Regions from separate parts of the Bacillus siamensis genome, predicted to be linked through region 3. Evidence: predicted binding sites of a transcription regulator. Region 3 holds the regulator's gene; each other region holds the start of a gene.
The links. Region 3 encodes Rex, which represses fermentation and respiration genes when NADH is low (regulators of the CRP and FNR family bind a similar motif). Its sites were predicted from a motif close to TTGTGAAATATTTCACAA; they were not measured.
Positions count from the first base shown of each region.

Region 1 (7,620 bases), 290 kb from region 3:
TTCTGAATAGTTTATAAATTTAAAGCGGGATGGTGATGTTATGGCTGTGCCGAAGACCGAACCTGTATTGAAAAAGAAAAAAATGTTTGTCATGCCTGATGCTTATGTGCTGCTGTTCATTGTCGCTTTACTTTGCGCGATAGCGTCGTACATCGTTCCCGCTGGAGAATTCGACAGGGTGACAAAGGGCAGTGTGACATCTGCCGTCCCTGGAAGTTATCATTCTCTGGATCAGTCCCCTGTCAGCCCGATCGCCTTTTTTACCGCGATTCAGGAAGGGATGACAAGTTCCGCACCGATTATCTTTCTGATCCTGTTTACGGGCGGCACCATTGCAATTTTAGAGAAAACGGGCGCCATCAGTGGATTGATTAATAACGTGATCAGTACGTTCCGCACAAAACAGCTGCTGTTTATTGCGATTGTCGGATCTCTATTTTCGCTTCTCGGCACAACCGGCATCGTCGTCAATTCCGTGATCGGTTTTATTCCGATCGGCCTGATCGTCGCCCGTTCGCTGAAATGGGATGCCGTGGCCGGAGCAGCCGTCATTTATATCGGCTGTTATGCGGGGTTTAACGCGACGATTCTATCACCTTCACCGCTCGGGTTATCACAAAGCATCGCGGAGCTGCCGATGTTTTCCGGCATCGGCCTGCGGATTGCCGTCTACATTTGTTTTCTGCTATCATCTATTTTATATATTTATCGGTATACGAGAAGACTCAGAAAAGCAAAGGACGCCAGTCTGTTAGGGAACGATTGGTTTCCGGCGGCAGGCTCAATCCGGCAGGTTTCTGATCAGGAGGACAAGCATGTCCCGTTTACTGTCCGCCATAAGCTGATTCTGGCTGTTGCAGCTTTGTCGCTTGCCGGCTTTTTGTACGGTGCGCTAACCCTTGGCTGGTCTGATTCAGAAATGGCCGCCGTGTTCATTTTTATCTCGATCGTGTCCGGACTGATTGCGGGGATGGCGGCAAATGATATCGCAAAAACGTTTATCACAGGCTGCCAGGGTCTCGTTTACGGCGCGCTGATTGTCGGAATGGCGAGAAGCATTTCCGTTATCCTGGAACACGGAAAGCTGCTTGATACGGTAGTTAATGGACTTGCGTCACTGCTCCACGGTTTCAGCCCGATGGCAGGCGCAATCGGAATGTATATTTCCAGTGCCCTGCTTCATTTTCTGATTTCATCAGGATCGGGGGAGGCGGTCGTATTTATACCGATTTTGGCTCCGCTTGCCGATCTGATGGGCATCACGAGACAGGTGGCAGTTGAAGCGGTCATGCTCGGAGAAGGCGTTGTAAACTGTGTCAATCCGACATCGGGCGTATTGATGGCCGTACTGGCCGCAAGCGGTATTCCGTACGTAAAGTGGCTTCGCTTTATGGTTCCGCTGGCGCTGATCTGGTTTGTGATCGGACTGGTGTTTATCTGCATAGGCGTTTTGATCAAATGGGGTCCTTATTAAACGTTTTTGTCAATGATATTTCGGTTTATCATTATGAATCGGCAAGATATAATGGGAGTTGTAAGCCATTCTTAAAAGTACGGGAGGAAGTCATGAATCAGCGTCGGAACCGACTTTCAAACGTGAATGGAAAGAGTGAGAGTGTGAAAGAGAAAGAACGAATGATTTGGTCAGAAGTCGGAATGCTTGTGGGCACACTGTCTTTGCTTGATATCATCGTACGCGGACTTGTCCTGAACTGTCCGTTTAGGGAATGGGCCGGAAGCTTGGCGGTTTTCTTCATTATAATTGTTTATTATTGTATCAGAGCAGGAGCGGCGGGAATGCTCATGCCGAGAATAGACACCAAGGAAGAACTGCGAAAACGAGTGAAGCAGCAGCGGATCGATTCAATTGCGGTCGCTTTTGCGGCAGCTGCGCTTACGATATACGATAGGGGGCTGCCCCATACATTCTTTGCTTGGCTGAAAATGATCTTTCTTTTTATCGTCTGCGGAGGCGTTCTGTTTTTGCTTCGGTATGTCATTGTGAAGCTGTCTTACAGAAGAGCGATAAAAGAAGTGAAAAAGAAATCATCTTGATAGGTGGTTTCTTTTTTTGTTGATCTGATAGGAATATAGATTTGATTTCACTCTGCCACGTTGCTTTGATAGAGAGAGTGTGATAAGTTGAAATGAAAGCGTTAACAAAATTCTCCAGTCTTCACACCATTCGAAAGGAGGAAGCTGAAGAAAGGGTAAGAGGAATTTTTGACTCCGCAGTCAGTCTTAAAAAAAATCAAATAAGGAGTGTCAAAAATGTTTGAAAAACGATTCAAAACCTCTTTACTGCCGTTATTCGCCGGATTTTTATTGCTGTTTCATTTGGTTTTGTCAGGGCCTGCGGCTGCAAACGCTGAAACCGCAGACAAATCAAATGAGGTGACCGCATCTTCAGTCAAAAGCGGAACCATCCTTCATGCCTGGAATTGGTCGTTCAATACGTTAACACAAAATATGAAAGATATTCGTGATGCGGGCTATGCGGCCATTCAGACGTCTCCGATCAACCAAGTTAAGGAAGGGAACCAAGGAGATAAAAGCATGAGGAACTGGTACTGGCTGTATCAGCCGACATCGTACCAAATCGGCAACCGTTACTTAGGAACTGAACAAGAATTTAAGGACATGTGCGCAGCCGCAGAAAAATATGGCGTAAAAGTCATTGTCGATGCGGTCATCAATCATACGACCAGTGATTATGGCGCGATTTCTGACGAGATTAAGCGTATTCCAAACTGGACCCATGGAAACACACAAATTAAAAATTGGTCGGACAGATGGGATGTCACTCAAAATTCGCTGCTGGGGCTGTATGATTGGAATACTCAAAATACTGAGGTGCAAACCTATCTGAAACGCTTCTTGGAAAGAGCATTAAATGACGGAGCAGACGGATTCCGCTATGATGCCGCCAAGCATATAGAGCTTCCGGATGACGGGAATTACGGCAGCCAATTTTGGCCGAATATCACAAATACAGCGGCGGAATTCCAATACGGAGAAATCCTGCAAGACAGCGCGTCCAGAGATACTGCTTATGCGAATTATATGAATGTGACCGCTTCAAATTATGGGCATTCCATCAGGTCCGCCTTGAAGAACCGCAATCTGAGTGTATCGAATATTTCCCATTATGCATCTGATGTGTCTGCGGACAAATTGGTCACATGGGTGGAATCCCATGATACGTATGCCAATGATGAGGAAGAGTCTACATGGATGAGCGATGACGATATCCGTTTAGGCTGGGCAGTGATCGGTTCCCGCTCAGGAAGTACACCTCTTTTCTTTTCCAGACCTGAGGGCGGAGGAAATGGTGTAAGATTTCCCGGAAAAAGTCAAATAGGCGATCGCGGGAGCGCCTTATTTAAAGATCAGGCGATCACTGCGGTCAATCTATTTCACAATGTCATGGCCGGGCAGCCTGAGGAACTCTCGAATCCGAATGGAAACAATCAAATCTTTATGAATCAGCGCGGCTCAAAAGGCGTTGTGCTGGCAAATGCAGGATCGTCTTCCGTTGCCGTCAATGCTTCAACGAAATTACCTGACGGCAGGTATGATAATAGAGCCGGCACCGGTTCATTTCAAGTAACGAACGGTAAACTGACAGGCACGATCAATGCCAGATCCGCGGCTGTTCTTTATCCTGACGATATCGGAAATGCGCCTCATGTCTTCCTCGAGAATTATCAAACGGGGGCAGTCCATTCTTTCAACGATCAGCTGACGGTCACCCTGCGTGCAAATGCGAAAACAACAAAAGCCGTTTATCAGATCAATAATGGGCAGCAGACGGCGTTTAAGGACGGGGACCGATTAACGATCGGAAAAGGAGATCCAATCGGCACGGCATACGATATCAAGTTAACCGGAACGAACAGCGAGGGTGCAGAGAGAACCCAAGAATACACGTTTGTCAAAAGAGACCCGTCTCAAGCCAACATCATTGGCTATCAGAATCCGGACCATTGGGGCCAGGTAAATGCTTATATCTATAAACATGATGGAGGCAGGGCCATAGAATTAACCGGATCGTGGCCGGGGAAAGCCATGACTAAGAATGCAGATGGAATTTACACGCTGACGCTGCCTGAGAATGCGGATACGGCCAACGCCAAAGTGATTTTTAACAATGGCAGCGCCCAAGTGCCCGGACAGAACCAGCCCGGCTTTGATTATGTGAAGAATGGTTTGTATAACAATTCTGGTTTAAATGGCTATCTTCGGCATTAATGAATAGAGAAATCAGGATTTCTCAGAATGCCTGACTAAGCGCCGCCTTCAATAATTTTTAATCAAGCTGAAAAGATGACAGAATCCTAAAACCCAACCGTTTTAGGATTCTGTCAAAAATCTGAGGGGGTTTTCAAGACAAAACTTTTCTCTTGCAAAAGTTTGTGAAATAGTGCACAATATAAATGTGAAATACTTCACAATAAAACAGACACCACGAAACACTGGAGGATAAGCATACATGATGAACGAACGAGTGAACAAAGTAGCATTAATCGGAGCAGGTTTTGTTGGAAGCAGTTATGCATTTGCGTTAATTAACCAAGGGATCACAGATGAGCTTGTGATCATTGATCTAAATAAAGAAAAAGCCATGGGAGATGTCATGGATTTAAACCACGGAAAGGCATTTGCGCCTCATCCGGTGAAAACGTCTTATGGAACGTATGAAGATTGCAAGGATGCCGATATCGTGTGCATCTGTGCCGGAGCCAACCAAAAGCCGGGCGAAACGAGACTTGAGCTGGTCGAAAAAAATCTCGCCATTTTCAAAGGCATTGTCGGTGAAGTCATGGCAAGCGGATTTGACGGCATCTTCCTCGTTGCCACAAACCCGGTCGACATTCTCACTTATGCGACATGGAAATTCAGCGGTCTGCCGAAAGAACGCGTCATCGGCAGCGGCACGACACTGGATTCTGCGAGATTCCGTTATATGCTGAGTGAATATTTCGGAGCCGCTCCGCAAAACGTACACGCCCACATTATCGGCGAGCACGGCGATACCGAGCTTCCTGTATGGAGTCACGCCAATATCGGCGGAGTGCCGGTGCAGCAATTGCTGGAGAAAAATGCAGCTTACAAACAGGACGAGCTGGATCAGATCGTTGACGATGTGAAAAACGCCGCCTATCATATTATTGAGAAAAAAGGCGCGACATATTACGGAGTGGCGATGAGCCTCGCCCGCATCACAAAAGCGATTTTGCGTAATGAAAACAGTATTTTAACCGTCAGCACATATCTGGACGGGCAATACGGTGTAAACGACGTCTTTATCGGCATTCCGGCCGTCGTCAATCGGAACGGCATCGCCGGTGTAACGGAACTTGAGCTGAATGAAACAGAACAGGCTCAATTCAGCCATAGCGCAAACGTGCTGAAAGACATTCTCGCTCCGCATTTCGCGGAGTAAACAAAAAAGCAGTACATGGCAAATGCCATGTACTGCTTTTTTTAATTCGCTTTTTTCGCCATTTCCTGAGAGGTTTTCACTCTCGCTTTTCCCATAAACAAAATGGTGATGGCCGCGATGACGATCGGCGCCAGAGCAAGCGTGAATACATACGTGATGCTCTGCGACATTGCGTCAATAATTTGATCCAGAATGTGCGGCGGAATATGAGCGCGCGTGCCGGCCTGGAAAATGTCCTGAGGATTTCCGATGTTCTGCATCGCGCCGCCCGCTCCTTTCATGCCGCTGAATGAATCGGTCAGCTTGTTGGTAAACACATTCGTCTGGATGGTTCCGAAAATCGTCACACCGAGTGTCATGCCGAATGATCTCAAAAACGAGTTTGTTGAGTTGGCGCTTCCGCGGTAGCGCGGCTCGAGATCGTTCATGGACGCTGCCGGCAGCAGTGAGAAGTTGAAGCCGACGCCGAATCCAGAGATCAGCATGAATACCGTCAGCATCGTGCGCGCCGTATCCGGAGTCATATTGGAAAGCAGCAGCATTCCGATAAAGAAAGCGACCACGGAAATCAGCATCAAATTACGGAACCGCACTTTCGTCTGGAAAATCCCGCCGATCATACTTCCGATAACAGAACCGATCATCATCGGCGTCAAAATAAAGCCCGCGCTCGTCGCGGTGCTGCCGTACACAGCCTGAACGAAAATCGGGATAAATACCGCTAAAATCACAAATGTCGCTCCGTAAAGGAACGCCAGAATCTGTGCCGTGGCAAATAAACGGTTTTTAAACATCCAAAAAGAAATAATCGGTTCTTCCGCTTTTCTTTCTACAATGAAAAAGGCGATAAAGAACACGGCGAACACAGCGAACAGACCGATGATCTGAACGGAGTCCCAATCATACGTTTTCCCGCCGAGCTCAAGAGCGAACATCAGACCGACAATGGAAACCACCAGCGTAATCGCGCCGGCCCAGTCGATTTTCTGTTTCTTGTGCTCAAGTGATTCTTTATAATAACGAAGAATGAAAAATAACGATAGGATGCCGATCGGCACGTTGATGTAAAATACCCAGTGCCAGCTGATGGAGTCGGTAATGAGCGCGCCTAAAAGCGGTCCGAGAACGCTGGACAGGCCGAAAACGGCGCCGAACATCCCCGACATTTTTCCGCGTTTTTCAGGCGGAAATAAATCAAAAATGATGGTGAAAGCGATCGGCATCAGCGCGCCTCCGCCGATTCCCTGAATGACGCGGTAAATAATGAGCTGGTCCATTGTTTGGGCGATTCCGCATAATGCCGATCCGATTAAGAAAAGAATGAGACCGAATAAAAAGAAACGTTTCCGCCCGTACATATCGGACAGTTTGCCGTAAATCGGCATACCGGCCATTACGGCTACCATGTATGATGCCGTCACCCATGCGAACTTATCGAAACTTCCGAGGTCCGCCACGATATTTCCCATCGCGGTGGCAACGATTGTATTGTCCATAGCCGACATTAAAATGCCCAGCAAAAGGCCGATGACGACAAACTTCGTCGAGGCGTCCTTCGCGGCTGTTTGTTCCATGCTTTTTCCTCCTATACTTACTTTTGATCATCAAATTTGCTATGATCATATTAGATTTGCCGAAAATTATCTTGATCGTCAAGATAAATTGATTTTATAGGGAGGCCTGTCACTTGTCAACAAGAAATACCAGAAGCGAGACGGAGGAAACCGCGATACAGTTATTCCGGAAGATGGCCACAAGGACGATCCTGTTTCATCAGGCAGCCGCTCAATCTCTCGGTCTGTTTCCGACCGATTTGAAATCAGCTGATATTTTAAATGAAGCAGGCCCAATGACCGCGGGTGAGCTTGGGAAAAAAACCGGCCTCAGCACAGGTTCGGTAACGGCGCTCATTGACCGGCTCGAAAAAGCGGGATATGTCATGAGGAAAAAAGATCCCGAAGATAAACGGCGGGTGATCATTGTGCCGCTGACAGCGGGAAAAGCGAACGTGAAACAATTGTTCAGCTCCTTATCCCAGTCCACGATCAGCCTTTGCCGGCAATATCAAGAAGAAGAACTGCACCTGATATTCGATTTTCTCAAAAAAGTGACGGACATAATGGAAGATGAGCTTGAGAAATTAAAATAATATATCATAGCCCGGCCCATTCATG
Region 1 covers NZ_CP155579.1:288,069-295,688, forward strand. Annotated here, with positions in the region: gene ABDB98_RS01590 (YfcC family protein) at 41-1,474, shown strand; gene ABDB98_RS01595 (DUF6773 family protein) at 1,567-2,055, shown strand; gene amyE (alpha-amylase) at 2,272-4,251, shown strand; gene ABDB98_RS01605 (L-lactate dehydrogenase) at 4,493-5,446, shown strand; gene ABDB98_RS01610 (MDR family MFS transporter) at 5,488-7,020, opposite strand; gene ABDB98_RS01615 (MarR family transcriptional regulator) at 7,134-7,595, shown strand.
Region 1: ABDB98_RS01605 (L-lactate dehydrogenase) is a predicted target of Rex. The motif match lies at 4,437-4,454, and genes of this name have one in related genera.

Region 2 (7,620 bases), 910 kb from region 3:
ACAGCCGGTGTCCTTGTTTTTTCAATTTGTGATACATATACACATGACGGCGAAAAAGAAGCCGGCATTCACGATTTCCAAAATACCGATCGTTTTCGCGGGCCAATTTCTCCCGTGAAAAAACCACGCCCGCAAACTGCTGGGGATAAAAGCGAGAAATGCCCAGCCTGCTCCGAGAAGAGCGGATAAAAAGGGGAGCAACAGGTGATAACCCCATGACCAGTATGCAAATCCTCTGTTTTTTTTCTCCCGGATGACCGACTTCACATAAAAGGAACTTCCAATAAAAAATAGAGCAGATTGAGAGAGAATGAACCAAGCCCAGCCGTCAAGAGCCCCCGTTCCCAGCCAGCAGCTCGCAAGCCCGCCTGAACAAAAGAACAAAACTCCCGCCATATCATTCACGAGTGCCCGTTCGTTTTTTCGGCGGGCATAATGCATATGGATAAGAAACAGCGGCAATAAAGCAAGGCCGACCCAGACGAGCTGCGGTTTATGATAGATAGAAATGATCAAAAAGCAGCATGCCGGAAAACCGTAAATATATATCCACTTTTGATAGGGTTTGAGCCGTTTCTTTTTTAAGGCAAGCGAAACGGGATAAACCGTTAAGTAAAGGAAAAGCCAGCCCAGAAAGAGCGGAATATGCCAGAAAACCGGGCCTCCCTTGACTGTGCCGAGTAAAAACGGAATCAGCAGCATCGCCCATGCGCCGTGCTGATTCGGAATCATCACCTTCATCGAAATCCTCCTTTTGTATGTCATTATAAATGCAGGCATCCTCCTGAGAAGTGATATTCATCATACAAGCTGTGAAATACATCACTGACGCACAGGCTCAATCGGGCTACACTAAAGCTATCATCAGCACAGGAGGCTTTCCTATGAATCAGTGTGACTACTTATTATTTCTGAAACAACTTCCTATGTTTAACGAAGTGCCCCTGTCCATTGTCGAAACTTTGCTGAAAAACGGGACGTTTATCAGCGGCTCATCTGATCAGTCTCCATCCTTTCTTCATTCACAATCCGTTTATGTTGTATTAAAAGGCAGTATCCGTTTTAAGGACAGCAGGCTGCCTGAAGGATCGCAAACCGTTGCGCTGTGGGAAAAAGGCGATGTGTTACCGATTGATGAAAAAGGCGGGCATTCTTTATCGCCTTTTATCTCAGTCAATGCCTCACCGGACATTCTGGCACTGCATATTCCATATTCCGTTTTTAAGCAGATGATGTCTTACCATCCGCGGCTGCAAATGAATTTTTTGGTGATGCTTCAGCAAAATGTCTTTTGTTCCTATCAGTTGTTTTTGAGGTATCTGCATACATCACGCGATGAAAACGCCGAGCCCGGTTCTTAAATAGAGCCGGTTTTTTTCTTTGAAAGAAAACGTCCTGCTATGAACGCCGCCGTCTTTCCTGCTCCTTTGTGTGAACGTTTTGTGAAAAAAGCGGAGTGTGTGACATAGTTCACAAGGAAATACGCTCTCTCTGTTTATAGTGTACGTAGCATCACCTGACTCGGAAGGAGTGAATGATCATGAAGAAAAAGAAAATGAGTCCGCTGTTCAGGAGATTAAACTATTTTTCTCCTATTGAACATCATTCAAATAAACATAGCCAAACCACTAGCGAAGATCGTGATTGGGAGAATGTATACAGAAACAGATGGCAGTACGACAAAGTCGTTCGCTCCACCCACGGCGTCAACTGTACGGGTTCTTGCAGCTGGAATATTTACGTGAAAAACGGAATTGTCACGTGGGAAGGACAAAACTTGAATTATCCATCAACAGGCCCGGATATGCCTGATTTCGAACCGAGAGGCTGTCCGCGGGGCGCCAGTTTTTCGTGGTACATCTACAGCCCGCTCCGTGTGAAATATCCGTACGTGCGCGGTGTGCTGATCAATTTGTGGCGGGAAGCACTGCAGGCGCATCAAAATCCGATTGATGCCTGGAAATCAATCGTTGAAAATCCTGAAAAAGCGAAGTCTTATAAACAGGCAAGAGGAAAAGGCGGGTTTGTGCGCGCTGAATGGCCGGAGGTGCTGAAGCTGATTTCAGCCTCTCTGCTGTATACAGTCATGAAATACGGGCCTGACCGGAATGTCGGCTTTTCACCGATTCCGGCGATGTCCATGATCAGCCACGCATCAGGTTCGCGATTCATGTCGTTAATCGGCGGCCCTATGCTCAGTTTCTATGACTGGTATGCGGATCTTCCGCCGGCGTCCCCGCAAATTTGGGGCGACCAGACGGACGTTCCGGAAAGCAGTGATTGGTACAATTCCGGCTATATCATCACATGGGGTTCAAACGTTCCGTTAACGAGAACGCCTGACGCACATTTTTTGGCGGAAGCCCGCTATAAAGGCGCTAAGGTCATTTCGATCAGTCCGGATTTTGCGGAATCCTCAAAGTTCGCCGATGACTGGCTCAGTATCCGCCAAGGTACTGACGGGGCGCTTGCGATGGCTATGGGGCATGTCATTTTGCAGGAATTTTACGTGAATCAAGAGACGGAGCGGTTTATCAAGTATGCGAAGCAATACACGGATTTTCCATTCCTCGTCACCCTGTCAAAAGAAAACGGCGTATACACAGCGGGGCGGTTTCTGCATGCGAAGGACATCGGGCGGCAGACAAAGCATGATCAATGGAAGCCTGCAGTCTGGAATGAACAGACAGGCGCTCTTGCCATACCGCAAGGAACAATGGGCTCCCGCTGGGACGGTTTGCAGAAATGGAACCTGCACATGATCGATGAAAACACCGGGGAACAGATCGAGCCCCGTCTCTCTGTGCTTGGAATGGAGGACGAAATCGGCTCGGTGCGCATTCCGTATTTTTCAAATGACGGAAACGAAGTGCTCAAGCGGGATCTTCCTATTAAAAAACTGGACCTGAACGGCGAAGAGGTATGTGTCACGACCGTGTTTGACTTGATATTGGCCAATTACGGCGTGAACCGGGGCATCGGTCAGCAATCAGCCGTATCCTATGATGATCCTCGTCCGTTTACACCTGCCTGGCAGGAACAGATCACAGGAATTAAAAGAGAAGCCGTCATTCAGATTGCGAGAGAGTTTGCTCAAAATGCGATTGATACTGACGGCAGATCCATGATTATCGTCGGAGCGGGGATTAACCACTGGTTCAATTCCGACACAATCTACCGCGCGGTGTTAAATCTTGTTTTACTCGTAGGCGCTCAAGGCGTAAACGGCGGAGGCTGGGCTCATTATGTCGGTCAGGAAAAGCTCCGTCCTGCTGAAGGGTGGCAGACGATCGCAAATGCAAAGGACTGGGAAGGCGTGCCTAAGCTGCAAAACGGCACCTCATTTTTTTACTTTGCGACAGACCAGTGGCGTTATGAAGACCAGCCGATCAGTGACTTGGCTTCACCGATCGCTTCGTCATCCCGCTACAAGCATCACGCCGATTACAATGTGCTAGCGGCACGATTAGGGTGGCTGCCGTCCTACCCGACTTTCGATAAAAACGGCATTGACCTGTACAAAAAAGCTGAAAAAGCGGGGGCGGCGACACCTGAAGACGTTAGTGCGTACGTAGCCTCACAGCTTCAGGACAAAAAGCTGAAATTCGCGATTGAAGATCCAGACAATGAAGCCAATTTCCCAAGGAATCTCTTCGTATGGCGGGCCAATCTGATCTCAAGCTCAGGAAAAGGGCATGAATATTTTCTCAAGCATTTGCTGGGAACGACGAACGGTTTGATGAATGATGACAGCGACAGCATCCGCCCTGAAGAAATCAAATGGCGGGAGCAGGCGCCGGAAGGCAAGCTCGACTTGTTAATCAACCTTGATTTTCGAATGGCGGGTACGGCGCTGTATTCCGATATCGTGCTGCCGGCGGCGACATGGTATGAAAAACACGATCTCAGCAGCACGGATATGCACCCGTTCATCCATCCTTTTGCTCCGGCCATCTCAGCTCCGTGGGAATCGAGATCAGACTGGGATATTTTCAAAGCACTTTCAAAAAGCGTTTCCGATCTTGCGGAAGAAATCGAGCTGGGGCCGGTGAAAGAAGTGGTTGCGACGCCGCTCCTCCACGACACGATGCAGGAGCTGGCCCAGCCGTTCGGCAAAATCAATGACTGGAGCAGGGGCGAATGTGAAGCCATTCCGGGAAAAACGATGCCGAACATCCAAGTCGTTGAACGGGATTACAAGCACATCTTTCATAAAATGACCGCGCTCGGACCTTACACCGGTTTAAAACCGAGCGGCACAAAAGGGATGAGCTGGTCGATAGCCGATGAATATGAATCACTCAAAAAGAGACTGGGAGAAATCACCTCGGACAGCGTCGCAAAGGGATGTCCGAATATAAGTGAAGCGAAGCAGGCGGCGGAAGCGATTTTAACCCTGTCGTCCACCTCCAATGGAAAAGTCGCCGTGAAAGCATGGGAATCACTTGAAAACATCACCAATCTGGAGCTGAAAGATCTGGCGGAAGAACGGGAGGAAGAATGCTTTACGTTCGAACAAATTACAGCCCAGCCGAAAACGGTCATCACCTCTCCGGCCTTTACCGGCTCAGAAAAAGGGGGACGCAGGTACTCGCCGTTTACGACAAACGTAGAAAAATTAATTCCGTGGCGGACACTGACCGGCAGACAATCTTATTATGTCGATCATGAACTGATGATGGAATTCGGTGAAACGATGGCGACATTTAAACCGATCCTCCAGCATCGCCCGTTTCTAAGCAAACGGCCTGACCAAGAGGGCAAAGAAATCGTCCTTAATTATTTGACGCCGCATAATAAATGGTCCGTCCACAGCATGTATTTTGATTCCCTGCCGATGCTGACGCTGTTCCGCGGCGGGCCGACCGTGTGGATGAATAAAGATGACGCAGCGGATACGGATATCAAAGACAACGATTGGATTGAATGCTTTAACCGAAACGGCGTTGTCGTGGCGAGAGCGGTTTTGTCTCACCGGATTCCTAAAGGAATGGCGTTTATGCACCATGCCCAGGACCGTCACATCAACGTGCCCGGCACAAAACTGACAAATAACCGCGGCGGCACCCATAACAGCCCGACAAGGATTCACGTTAAGCCGACACAGATGATCGGGGGCTATGCCCAGCTCAGCTACGGCTTTAATTATTACGGCCCGACGGGGAACCAGCGCGACCTGAATGTCGTCATCCGCAAGCTGAAGGAGGTCGATTGGCTTGAAGATTAAAGCGCAAATCGGGATGGTCATGAACTTGGATAAATGCATCGGCTGCCACACGTGCAGCGTCACCTGCAAAAACACGTGGACAAACCGTTCCGGTGCGGAATATATGTACTTCAATAACGTAGAAACAAAGCCGGGTATCGGCTACCCGAAGCAATGGGAGGACCAGGACAAATATAAAGGCGGCTGGACATTGAAAAAAGGGAAGCTTGAACTGAAATCCGGACCGAAAACAAGCCGGCTTGCAGGCCTTTTCTATAATCCGAATCAGCCGTCAATTGATGATTACTATGAACCTTGGAACTATGATTATGAAACATTAACAAACAGTCCGCAGAAAAAACACCAGCCTGTGGCACGGCCGAAATCGTCCCTGACGGGGGATTTCATGAATATTGAGTGGGGCCCGAACTGGGAGGATGATCTCGCGGGCAGCCATATTACAGGGCTTGAAGATCCAAACGTTCAAAAAATGGAGGAATCGATCAAAACGGAATTCGATGAGGTCTTTATGATGTACCTGCCGCGTATTTGCGAACACTGCATCAATCCGGCGTGCGTGTCATCCTGCCCGTCCGGCGCCATGTACAAACGCGAAGAAGACGGCATTGTGCTTGTGGATCAAAACGCGTGCCGTTCATGGAGATATTGCGTGTCATCCTGCCCTTATAAAAAAGTCTATTTTAACTGGCAGACGAACAAAGCGGAAAAGTGCACACTCTGCTTTCCGCGCTTGGAGGCGGGGCTGCCGACCATCTGCTCGGAGACGTGTGTCGGCAGAATCCGCTATCTCGGTGTCATGCTGTATGACGCCGACAAAGTCGAGGAAGCGGCATCTGTTGAAAATGAAAAGGATCTCTATCATTCCCAATTAGACGTTTTTCTCGATCCGAATGATCCCGAGATTGCCAAACAGGCAAAAGAACAAGGCATCCCGGCTGAATGGATAGAGGCGGCGCAGCAATCGCCGATCTACAAAATGATCATCGACTGGAAGATTGCGCTGCCGCTTCACCCTGAGTACCGCACACTGCCGATGGTTTGGTACATTCCGCCGCTGAGCCCGATTATGAATCTCTTTGAAGGAAAAGGCAGCGGGCAATCCGCGGAAGCTATTTTCCCGGCTATCGACCAAATGAGAATTCCGATTGACTATTTGGCGCAGCTGTTAACGGCTGGTGATACGGATCATATTCGGTCCACGTTAAAGAAAATGTCTGTCATGCGCCAATATATGAGAGCGGTCCAGACGAATAAATCCATCGACCCGGCATTGGTCTCCAGTGTCGGCCTAACAGAAAAGCAAATTAAAGACATGTATCGGCTGCTGGCGATCGCCAAATATGATGACCGCTTTGTGATTCCAAGCAGCCATCGGGAAGAAGTGTCTGATTTATACGCTGAACAAGGGAGCTGCGGCTTATCATTTTCAGGCGGCCCAGGCTCTTGTTTCTAACTTTTGATAAATGAGGTGGAACAAGATGAACACCATGGACCGGCAAATTGCGTTTTCTGCTCTTTCCTGTCTTCTCTCTTATCCTGATGAAGAATGGAGAGCTGAGCTTCCTGATTGGAAGTCTCTTATCCATGACATCACCAATCAGCAAATCCGTGAGAAATTGCTTCACTTTTTAGAGGCGGCAGCCGGATTTTCTCCGGAAGCGCTGATTGAACACTATGTCTATACGTTCGATTTCGGGAAAAAAACGAATATGTACGTCACCTACTTTAACTCAGGCGAACAAAGGGAACGCGGCATTGAATTGCTGCATTTAAAAAACACCTACCAGCAATCCGGTTTCCTGCCGACAGAGAAAGAACTGCCTGATTACCTGCCGCTGATGCTGGAATTTGCGGCGGCTGCGGAGACTGAAGCGGCGAGAAGCGTGTTTGAGAAATATCTGTCCAATGTGAGAGAGCTGGCATCCCGACTCGAAAAAAATGACAGCATATACGCCGGGCTCTTGCATGCCCTGCTGGCCGCGCTGGACATTCTCGGCGTGCGGGAAAGCATTGAAGAAAGGACTGTTCAGGCATGAGCGAGCGGGTCCTGTGGGGGATTATGCCGTACATTGTATTGACAATTTTTATCGGCGGGCATATTTACCGCTATCAGCATGACCAGTTTGGTTGGACGGCGAAATCAAGCGAGCTGTTAGAAAAGAAAAAACTCGCGGCTGGCAGCACACTTTTTCATTGGGGACTGCTGTGCGTTGTCGGCGGACATGTCATGGGAATTTTGATCCCGGAAGCCGTGTACACTTCCATCGGCATTTCAGAGCATATGTATCACAAAATAGCGATTGGCGCGGGACTGCCGGCGGGGATCGCGGCGTGTACCGGACTAGTGATCCTGACGTACAGAAGGCTGTTTGACAAAAGAATCCGCAAAACCA
Region 2 covers NZ_CP155579.1:3,562,320-3,569,939, reverse strand. Annotated here, with positions in the region: gene ABDB98_RS17720 (YwiC-like family protein) at 22-741, opposite strand; gene ABDB98_RS17715 (Crp/Fnr family transcriptional regulator) at 885-1,361, shown strand; gene ABDB98_RS17710 (nitrate reductase subunit alpha) at 1,541-5,227, shown strand; gene narH (nitrate reductase subunit beta) at 5,217-6,680, shown strand; gene narJ (nitrate reductase molybdenum cofactor assembly chaperone) at 6,706-7,263, shown strand; gene narI (respiratory nitrate reductase subunit gamma) at 7,260-7,620, shown strand, end outside.
Region 2: ABDB98_RS17720 (YwiC-like family protein) is a predicted target of Rex. The motif match lies at 811-828, and genes of this name have one in related genera.

Region 3 (7,620 bases):
TTTTCCTGCCGTTTCATTTCTTCCAATTCCAGCTGCTGGGCTTTTTTCTCGGTGTAATAGTCATAGTCACCCAAATATTCTTCTGCATGATCCGGAGACAGCTCCAGCACTCTTGTGGCGATCCTGTTAATAAAGTAGCGGTCATGCGATACAAATAACAGGGTTCCCGGATAGTCGATCAGGGCGTTTTCCAACACTTCTTTACTGTCCAGATCAAGGTGGTTTGTCGGTTCATCAAGGATGAGAAAGTTTGCTTTTTGCAGCATCAGCTTGGCAAGCGCAACTCTTGCTTTCTCACCGCCGCTTAGAGAACGGACAGGTTTCAGGACATCGTCTCCGCTGAACAGAAAGTTGCCGAGGCATGTCCTGATCTCTTTTTCCGGCATGTCCGGATATTCATCCCACAGCTCGTCCAAGACGCGTTTGGATGAGGTCAGTTCGGCTTGCTCCTGATCATAATAGCCGATTGTGACATTGGAACCGTACGTGATCGACCCGGATTTCGGACTGAGCATATTGTTAATGGCTTTCAGCAGGGTTGACTTGCCGATCCCGTTCGGTCCGACGAGGGCGGCGCTTTCCCCTCTTGTAATGCCGAAGGTCAGGTTTTTCAAAAGCGGCGGCTGGCCGTCATAGCTGATGGAAACATCCTGTACGCGAAGGACGTCGTTTCCGCTCTGTTTTGTAATGTCAAAACGGAAGGCGGCTGATTTTTCATCACCGAGCGGCTTTGCCATGACGTCCATCCGTTCAAGCTGCTTTCGTCTGCTTTGGGCTCTTTTTGTTGTTGATGCTCTGGCCAGATTGCGGTCGACAAAATCTTGGAGCTTGGCGATTTCGTCCTGCTGTTTTTCATACAGCTTCAGGTCTTTCTCATACTGCTCAGCTTTTTGTTCTAAATAGGCGCTGTAGTTGCCGAGGTATTTTTTGCTTTCTGTCCGTGAGACCTCGTACACTTGGCTGACGACTTTATCAAGAAAGTATCTGTCGTGGGAGACAATCAGGATGGCGCCTGAATATCCCTGTAAATAATGCTCAAGCCATGTAAGCGTGTCGATGTCGAGATGGTTCGTCGGTTCATCCAAAATAAGCAGATCAGGCTGGGTCAGCAAAAGCTTGCCGAGTGCAAGTCTTGTTTTCTGACCGCCGCTCAGGCTTTGCACTTTCACGGAATCGTCAAATTTTCCGAAACCGAGGCCGTGAAGGATAGAACGGACGTCCGCTTCATACTGATAGCCGCCTTTATCCTTGAAGTCCTGCTGAAGCCTGTCATAGGTTTTCATCAGTGTCTCAAGCTCCGCGGGGGCGGCCGTAGCCATCTTTTCTTCAATAGAACGCATTTCTTTTTCCATTGCTTTCAGGAAATCAAAAACACTCAGCAGTTCTTCTTTTATGGTAAGCTGGGATTCCAAGCCTGTGTGCTGGGCAAGATATCCCATCGTTAATTCTTTCGGTTTGATTAATTCACCCTTTTCATATGAAAGGTGACCTGCGATAATTTTAAGGAGAGTTGATTTGCCGGCTCCGTTTCTGCCTACAATGGCGATGCGATCCCGAGATCTGACTTCAAGCTTTATATTGTTTAAAATAGGATCAGCGCCAAAAGATTTGGACAGCTGATTAATTTGTAAGATCATCATATTATTTCACCTCTGTTATAATAAGTTAAGTGTAGCTTATCAACCTGCTGTCAGCAAACAATACATCAGAATTGGAACATTATAGGATAAGACATCAGGGAGAAAATAGTGTATGATCAGAAGTAAGGAGAGTTTAAATATGAATGGATTTTCTCATTTTAATGAAGAAGGCCGTGCCCGCATGGTGGATATAAGCGATAAATCTTCAACAGTCCGTACTGCCGCTGCGATATCCAGCGTACACATGAAGCATGACGTGTACAGCAGAATCAAAAACCGCGAGATCGGAAAAGGAGACGTACTGGCTGTCGCACAGGTGGCCGGAATCATGGCTGCAAAGCAGACCTCAGCGATTATCCCGATGTGCCACCCGCTTTCTTTAAGCAGCGTCGACATTTCATTCGGCTGGGAGGAAAAGGATTCCGAAGCCGTTCTTCATATACAGGCAAGCGTAAAAACGAAAGGGAGTACAGGTGTGGAAATGGAAGCGCTAACTTCGGCTTCAGTCTGCGCTTTGACCGTTTATGACATGTGCAAGGCGCTGGATAAAGGAATGGTCATCGGCCCGACCTGCCTCATGGAAAAAACGGGAGGCAAAAACGGTGATTTTAAAAGAGATGCATCTGAGTATAAAGTGGAGGACCAATCATGAACAAGGATCAATCAAAAATTCCGCAGGCGACAGCAAAACGGCTGCCGCTTTATTACCGCTTTTTAAAGAATTTACACGCGTCAGGAAAGCAGCGCGTTTCATCTGCTGAACTGAGCGATGCGGTAAAAGTCGATTCGGCCACGATCCGCCGGGATTTTTCCTATTTCGGGGCGCTCGGCAAAAAAGGATACGGCTATAATGTGGATTACCTGCTGTCATTTTTCAGAAAAACACTGGATCAGGATGAAACGACGAACGTCATTTTGATCGGTGTCGGGAATTTAGGGACGGCGTTTCTTCACTATAATTTCACAAAAAATAATAACACAAAAATATCTATGGCTTTTGATGTGAATCAGAGTAAAATAGGAACTGAGGTAGGCGGCGTGCCTGTCTATGCTCTTAATGATTTAGAACTTCACATTAAGGATGAACCCGTGGCGATTCTTACCGTTCCGGCGGTTGCCGCGCAGTCAATCACCGATCGGCTCGTGTCGCTCGGAATCAAGGGAATCCTAAACTTTACGCCGGCCCGTTTGAATGTGCCGGATCACATTCGAATTCATCATATAGATTTAGCTGTAGAGCTTCAATCATTGGTTTATTTCTTAAAGCATTATTCTGTTTTGGAAGAAATTGAATAACGAAAGGAGGAGCTGCACATGATCGGTCCTGGAAGCCTGGCTGTTATCGGTGTGGTGGCGGTGATTATTTTCGGTCCGAAGAAACTTCCCGAGTTAGGAAAAGCCGCGGGGGACACGCTTCGTGAATTTAAGAACGCCACTAAGGGATTAGCCGGTGAAGAAGAGGAAAAAAAGAAAGAAGAACAGTAAGATAGGATGACGCGTATGAGAGTGAATCAAATGACGCTTGTGGAGCATATTGCCGAACTTCGGAAACGATTGCTGATTGTGGCGTTATCCTTTACGGTTTTCTTTATTGCCGGCTTTTTTCTGGCAAAACCTATCATTGTGTATCTTCAAAAAGCCGATGAAGTAAAAGAGCTCACCCTTAATGCTTTTAACCTGACGGATCCGCTGTTTATCTTTTTGCAGTTCGCGTTTATTATCGGCATCATTTTGACTTCGCCGATTATTCTCTATCAGATTTGGGCGTTTGTCAGCCCGGGGCTGTATGAGAAGGAGCGCAAAGTAACACTCAGCTATATTCCGATTTCGATTGTGCTGTTTGTCGGCGGTGTGTCATTTTCTTATTATATTTTATTTCCGCTGGTCGTTGATTTTATGAAGCGGGTCTCGAATGACCTCGATGTCAACCAAGTGATCGGAATCAGCGAGTACTTTCATTTTCTGCTGCAGCTGACGATTCCGTTCGGGCTGCTGTTTCAGATGCCGGTGCTGATCATGTTTTTAACGAGGCTCGGGGTTGTCACGCCGATGTTTTTATCGAAGATCAGGAAGTACGCGTATTTTGTGCTGCTCGTGATCGCCGCGATGATTGCGCCGCCTGAGCTGCTGTCTCACTTGATGATTACGATTCCGCTTTGCATTTTATATGAGATCAGTATCCTGATCTCAAAAGCGGCGTACCGGAAAAGGCAGACCGGCAGCAGTGAATCCGACCAGGACGTATCAGCATAAAAAAAGCCATTTCTCCATGATGAGAAATGGCTTTTCTTTATTTTTGATTTTTTTTCACTTTAAATGAGAAAGCGAACATTTTAAACGAGATGCTGATATTATAAGCGGCGAAAACCATCAGCAGTATGGAATAAAAAGACCACATACTTCCCGGCGAGCTTGCGGCCAAATACGTAAAGATACAGCCGACTGCGAAATAAATCAAGCCCCAAGTCATTGGGTTCCTCATACAAACAATCCTCCAATAATTAATTGCATTTGTTCACTATGCTGTTCAATATATTTTTGGGCGGGGCCGAGCTGCATGACCACGACAATGGTATTCATCATGACATGGGCGAATATCGGCACAATAATCCGTTTCGTCTGCACATACAAGAACGCAAAGGTAAAGCCCATGGCCGTATATAGCAGCAGGTGTGTGAGGTCCTGATGCACAATGCCGAAAATGACGGAACTGATCAGTCCGGCGAAAAAGAAATTCGTTTTTTCATATAATACACCGAAGATGATCTTCCGGAAAATGATTTCTTCAAGAATCGGCCCGACGATAGAAGAAACGATAATCATGAGCGGCATGGCTTTTATAATGTTGAGAATGGCTTTCGTGTTTTCGGAACCGCTGTTCACGTGAAAGACATACTGCTCAATCATTCCGGCGATACCCTGAGAAAATAAAGCGAGCCATATTCCCGCGACCGCCCAGAGAACGGACATGCCGGCGGATGCTTTCTTCCCGTTTCTTAATGTCTGCTTCGGCGCGGTTCTCAAAATCAAGAGAACGATAATCAGGCAGATAAAAAAGCTTACGACGGAATAAATCCCCTGAGCCATGGTGAGATTCGCATTCGTAGGATGCCCGCCCGCATAGCCGAATTTGTACATTAAAGGAATGCCGATCAATGCGGAAAGCTGCATGATAACGTATGTCAAAATGATATACCAATACTGTTTTCTCAAATGATATGTACTCCTTTATCCTATAAAATCAACTTATTTGTTCTTATTGTAACATAAGTGAACCAGACGTGAAAAAAGGAGAAAATCGCTGTAAGAGAGAATGATGTAAGCGTGAAAATTTTTTATTCTTATGACTTGAAATTGGAAGTGAGATTCTTTATTATAATAATTGTGTTAGCACTCTTTAGAGCTGAGTGCTAAAATTACATATTCATACTATTGAGGAGGTTATTACATTGTTAAAGCCATTAGGTGATCGCGTTGTCATTGAACTCGTAGAATCTGAAGAAAAAACTGCCAGCGGAATCGTATTACCGGATTCTGCAAAAGAAAAGCCGCAAGAAGGCAAAATCGTGGCAGCCGGTTCAGGTCGCGTGTTGGAAAGCGGAGAGCGCGTTGCTTTAGAAGTAAAAGAGGGCGACCGCATTATCTTCTCAAAATACGCCGGTACTGAAGTGAAATACGAAGGTACTGAATACTTAATCTTACGTGAAAGCGACATTTTAGCTGTTATCGGCTAAGCAAATAAATACTTTTAAAAATTCGAGGAGGTTTCGTTAACATGGCAAAAGATATTAAGTTTAGTGAAGAAGCACGCCGCGCTATGCTTCGCGGTGTCGATGCGCTTGCTGACGCTGTAAAAGTAACTTTAGGGCCAAAAGGACGCAACGTGGTTCTGGAGAAAAAATTCGGTTCTCCGTTAATTACAAATGACGGTGTGACAATCGCAAAAGAAATTGAACTTGAAGACGCGTTTGAAAACATGGGTGCGAAGCTTGTAGCTGAAGTAGCCAGCAAAACAAACGACGTTGCCGGTGACGGTACAACGACTGCAACAGTTCTTGCGCAGGCTATGATCCGTGAAGGCCTGAAAAACGTAACTGCGGGAGCAAACCCTGTCGGCGTCCGTAAAGGTATGGAACAAGCCGTAACTGTTGCAATCGAAAACTTAAAAGAAATTTCTAAGCCGATCGAAGGCAAAGAGTCTATCGCTCAGGTTGCTGCGATCTCTGCTGCTGATGAGGAAGTCGGAAGCCTTATCGCTGAAGCAATGGAGCGCGTAGGAAACGATGGCGTCATCACAATCGAAGAGTCTAAAGGCTTCACAACTGAGCTTGAAGTTGTGGAAGGTATGCAATTCGACCGCGGATATGCATCTCCTTACATGGTGACTGACTCTGATAAGATGGAAGCGGTTCTTGACAATCCTTACATCTTAATCACAGACAAAAAAATCACAAACATTCAAGAAATCCTTCCTGTGCTTGAGCAAGTTGTACAGCAAGGCAAACCATTGCTTCTGATCGCTGAAGATGTTGAAGGTGAAGCTCTTGCTACACTCGTTGTCAACAAACTTCGCGGCACATTCAACGCTGTTGCCGTTAAAGCTCCTGGCTTCGGTGACCGCCGTAAAGCAATGCTTGAAGACATTTCCGTTCTTACAGGCGGAGAAGTGATCACAGAAGATTTAGGTCTTGACCTGAAATCTACTGAAATCGGACAATTGGGACGCGCTTCTAAAGTTGTGGTAACGAAAGAAAACACAACAATCGTAGAAGGCGCCGGCGATACTGAAAAAATCGCTGCACGCGTTAACCAAATCCGCGCTCAAGTGGAAGAAACAACTTCTGAATTCGACAGAGAAAAATTACAAGAGCGTCTTGCGAAACTTGCCGGCGGCGTAGCTGTCATCAAAGTCGGCGCTGCGACTGAAACTGAGCTGAAAGAGCGTAAACTTCGCATCGAAGACGCCCTCAACTCAACTCGCGCAGCTGTTGAAGAAGGCATCGTATCCGGCGGTGGTACAGCGCTTGTCAACGTATACAACAAAGTCGCTGCAGTTGAAGCAGAAGGCGATGCGCAAACAGGTATCAACATCGTGCTTCGCGCGCTTGAAGAGCCGATCCGTCAAATCGCGCACAACGCTGGTCTTGAAGGATCTGTCATCGTTGAGCGCCTCAAAAACGAAAAAATCGGCGTAGGCTTCAACGCTGCAACTGGCGAATGGGTAAACATGATCGAAAAAGGTATCGTTGACCCGACAAAAGTGACGCGTTCTGCTCTGCAAAACGCTGCGTCTGTAGCAGCAATGCTCCTGACAACTGAAGCCGTTGTCGCTGACAAACCGGAAGAAAACGCCGGCGGTGCAGGAATGCCTGACATGGGCGGCATGGGCGGTATGGGCGGAATGATGTAATTAAACGGCGAAAACCCTTGATATAACAAGGGTTTGACCGTTTATTATCACCCCAATCTGCTGAAAAAACAGCAAAAAGATAACATTTATTGAGGATGCTTCCAAAAGTCTGCTGGGACTTTAGAGGAAGCATCCTTTTTTATTTATAAGGTGAAAAGTAGGTATATATTTTATTGTTGACTCCGCTTACCTTTTTCAATAATTGCATGTATTAATTTAAAATGTCTTAATTTTTCATTTATAAGTATTTTAATGCAAAAAAAGCCTATTGATGAATTTTGCCATAGTATGATGAAACCCTTCTCAACTGTGAAGGGTTTCCTTGTCATACGCTTGCCACCTAGATATGAATACTATAAAAGAGGTGATCATAATGGATGAAATGATTCAGAAAGTACAACTATGGGTAAATGCTGCTTACTCTGGAAAGCCTGGCTTCGTTCCAGCCCCTGAAAGTGGGAAAACTGGTTGGTCCACGATGTATGCTTTAACTAGGGCTTTGCAAATTGAACTTGGAATCTCTACACCTGCTGATAATTTTGGACCAGGAACTGAAGTGGCTTACAAATC
Region 3 covers NZ_CP155579.1:576,714-584,333, forward strand. Annotated here, with positions in the region: gene ABDB98_RS03070 (ABC-F family ATP-binding cassette domain-containing protein) at 1-1,640, opposite strand, end outside; gene moaC (cyclic pyranopterin monophosphate synthase MoaC) at 1,780-2,292, shown strand; gene ABDB98_RS03080 (redox-sensing transcriptional repressor Rex) at 2,289-2,936, shown strand; gene ABDB98_RS03085 (twin-arginine translocase TatA/TatE family subunit) at 2,955-3,125, shown strand; gene tatC (twin-arginine translocase subunit TatC) at 3,132-3,893, shown strand; gene ABDB98_RS03095 (YdiK family protein) at 3,931-4,122, opposite strand; gene ABDB98_RS03100 (CPBP family intramembrane glutamic endopeptidase) at 4,119-4,853, opposite strand; gene groES (co-chaperone GroES) at 5,090-5,374, shown strand; gene groL (chaperonin GroEL) at 5,416-7,050, shown strand; gene ABDB98_RS03115 (glycoside hydrolase domain-containing protein) at 7,424-7,620, shown strand, end outside.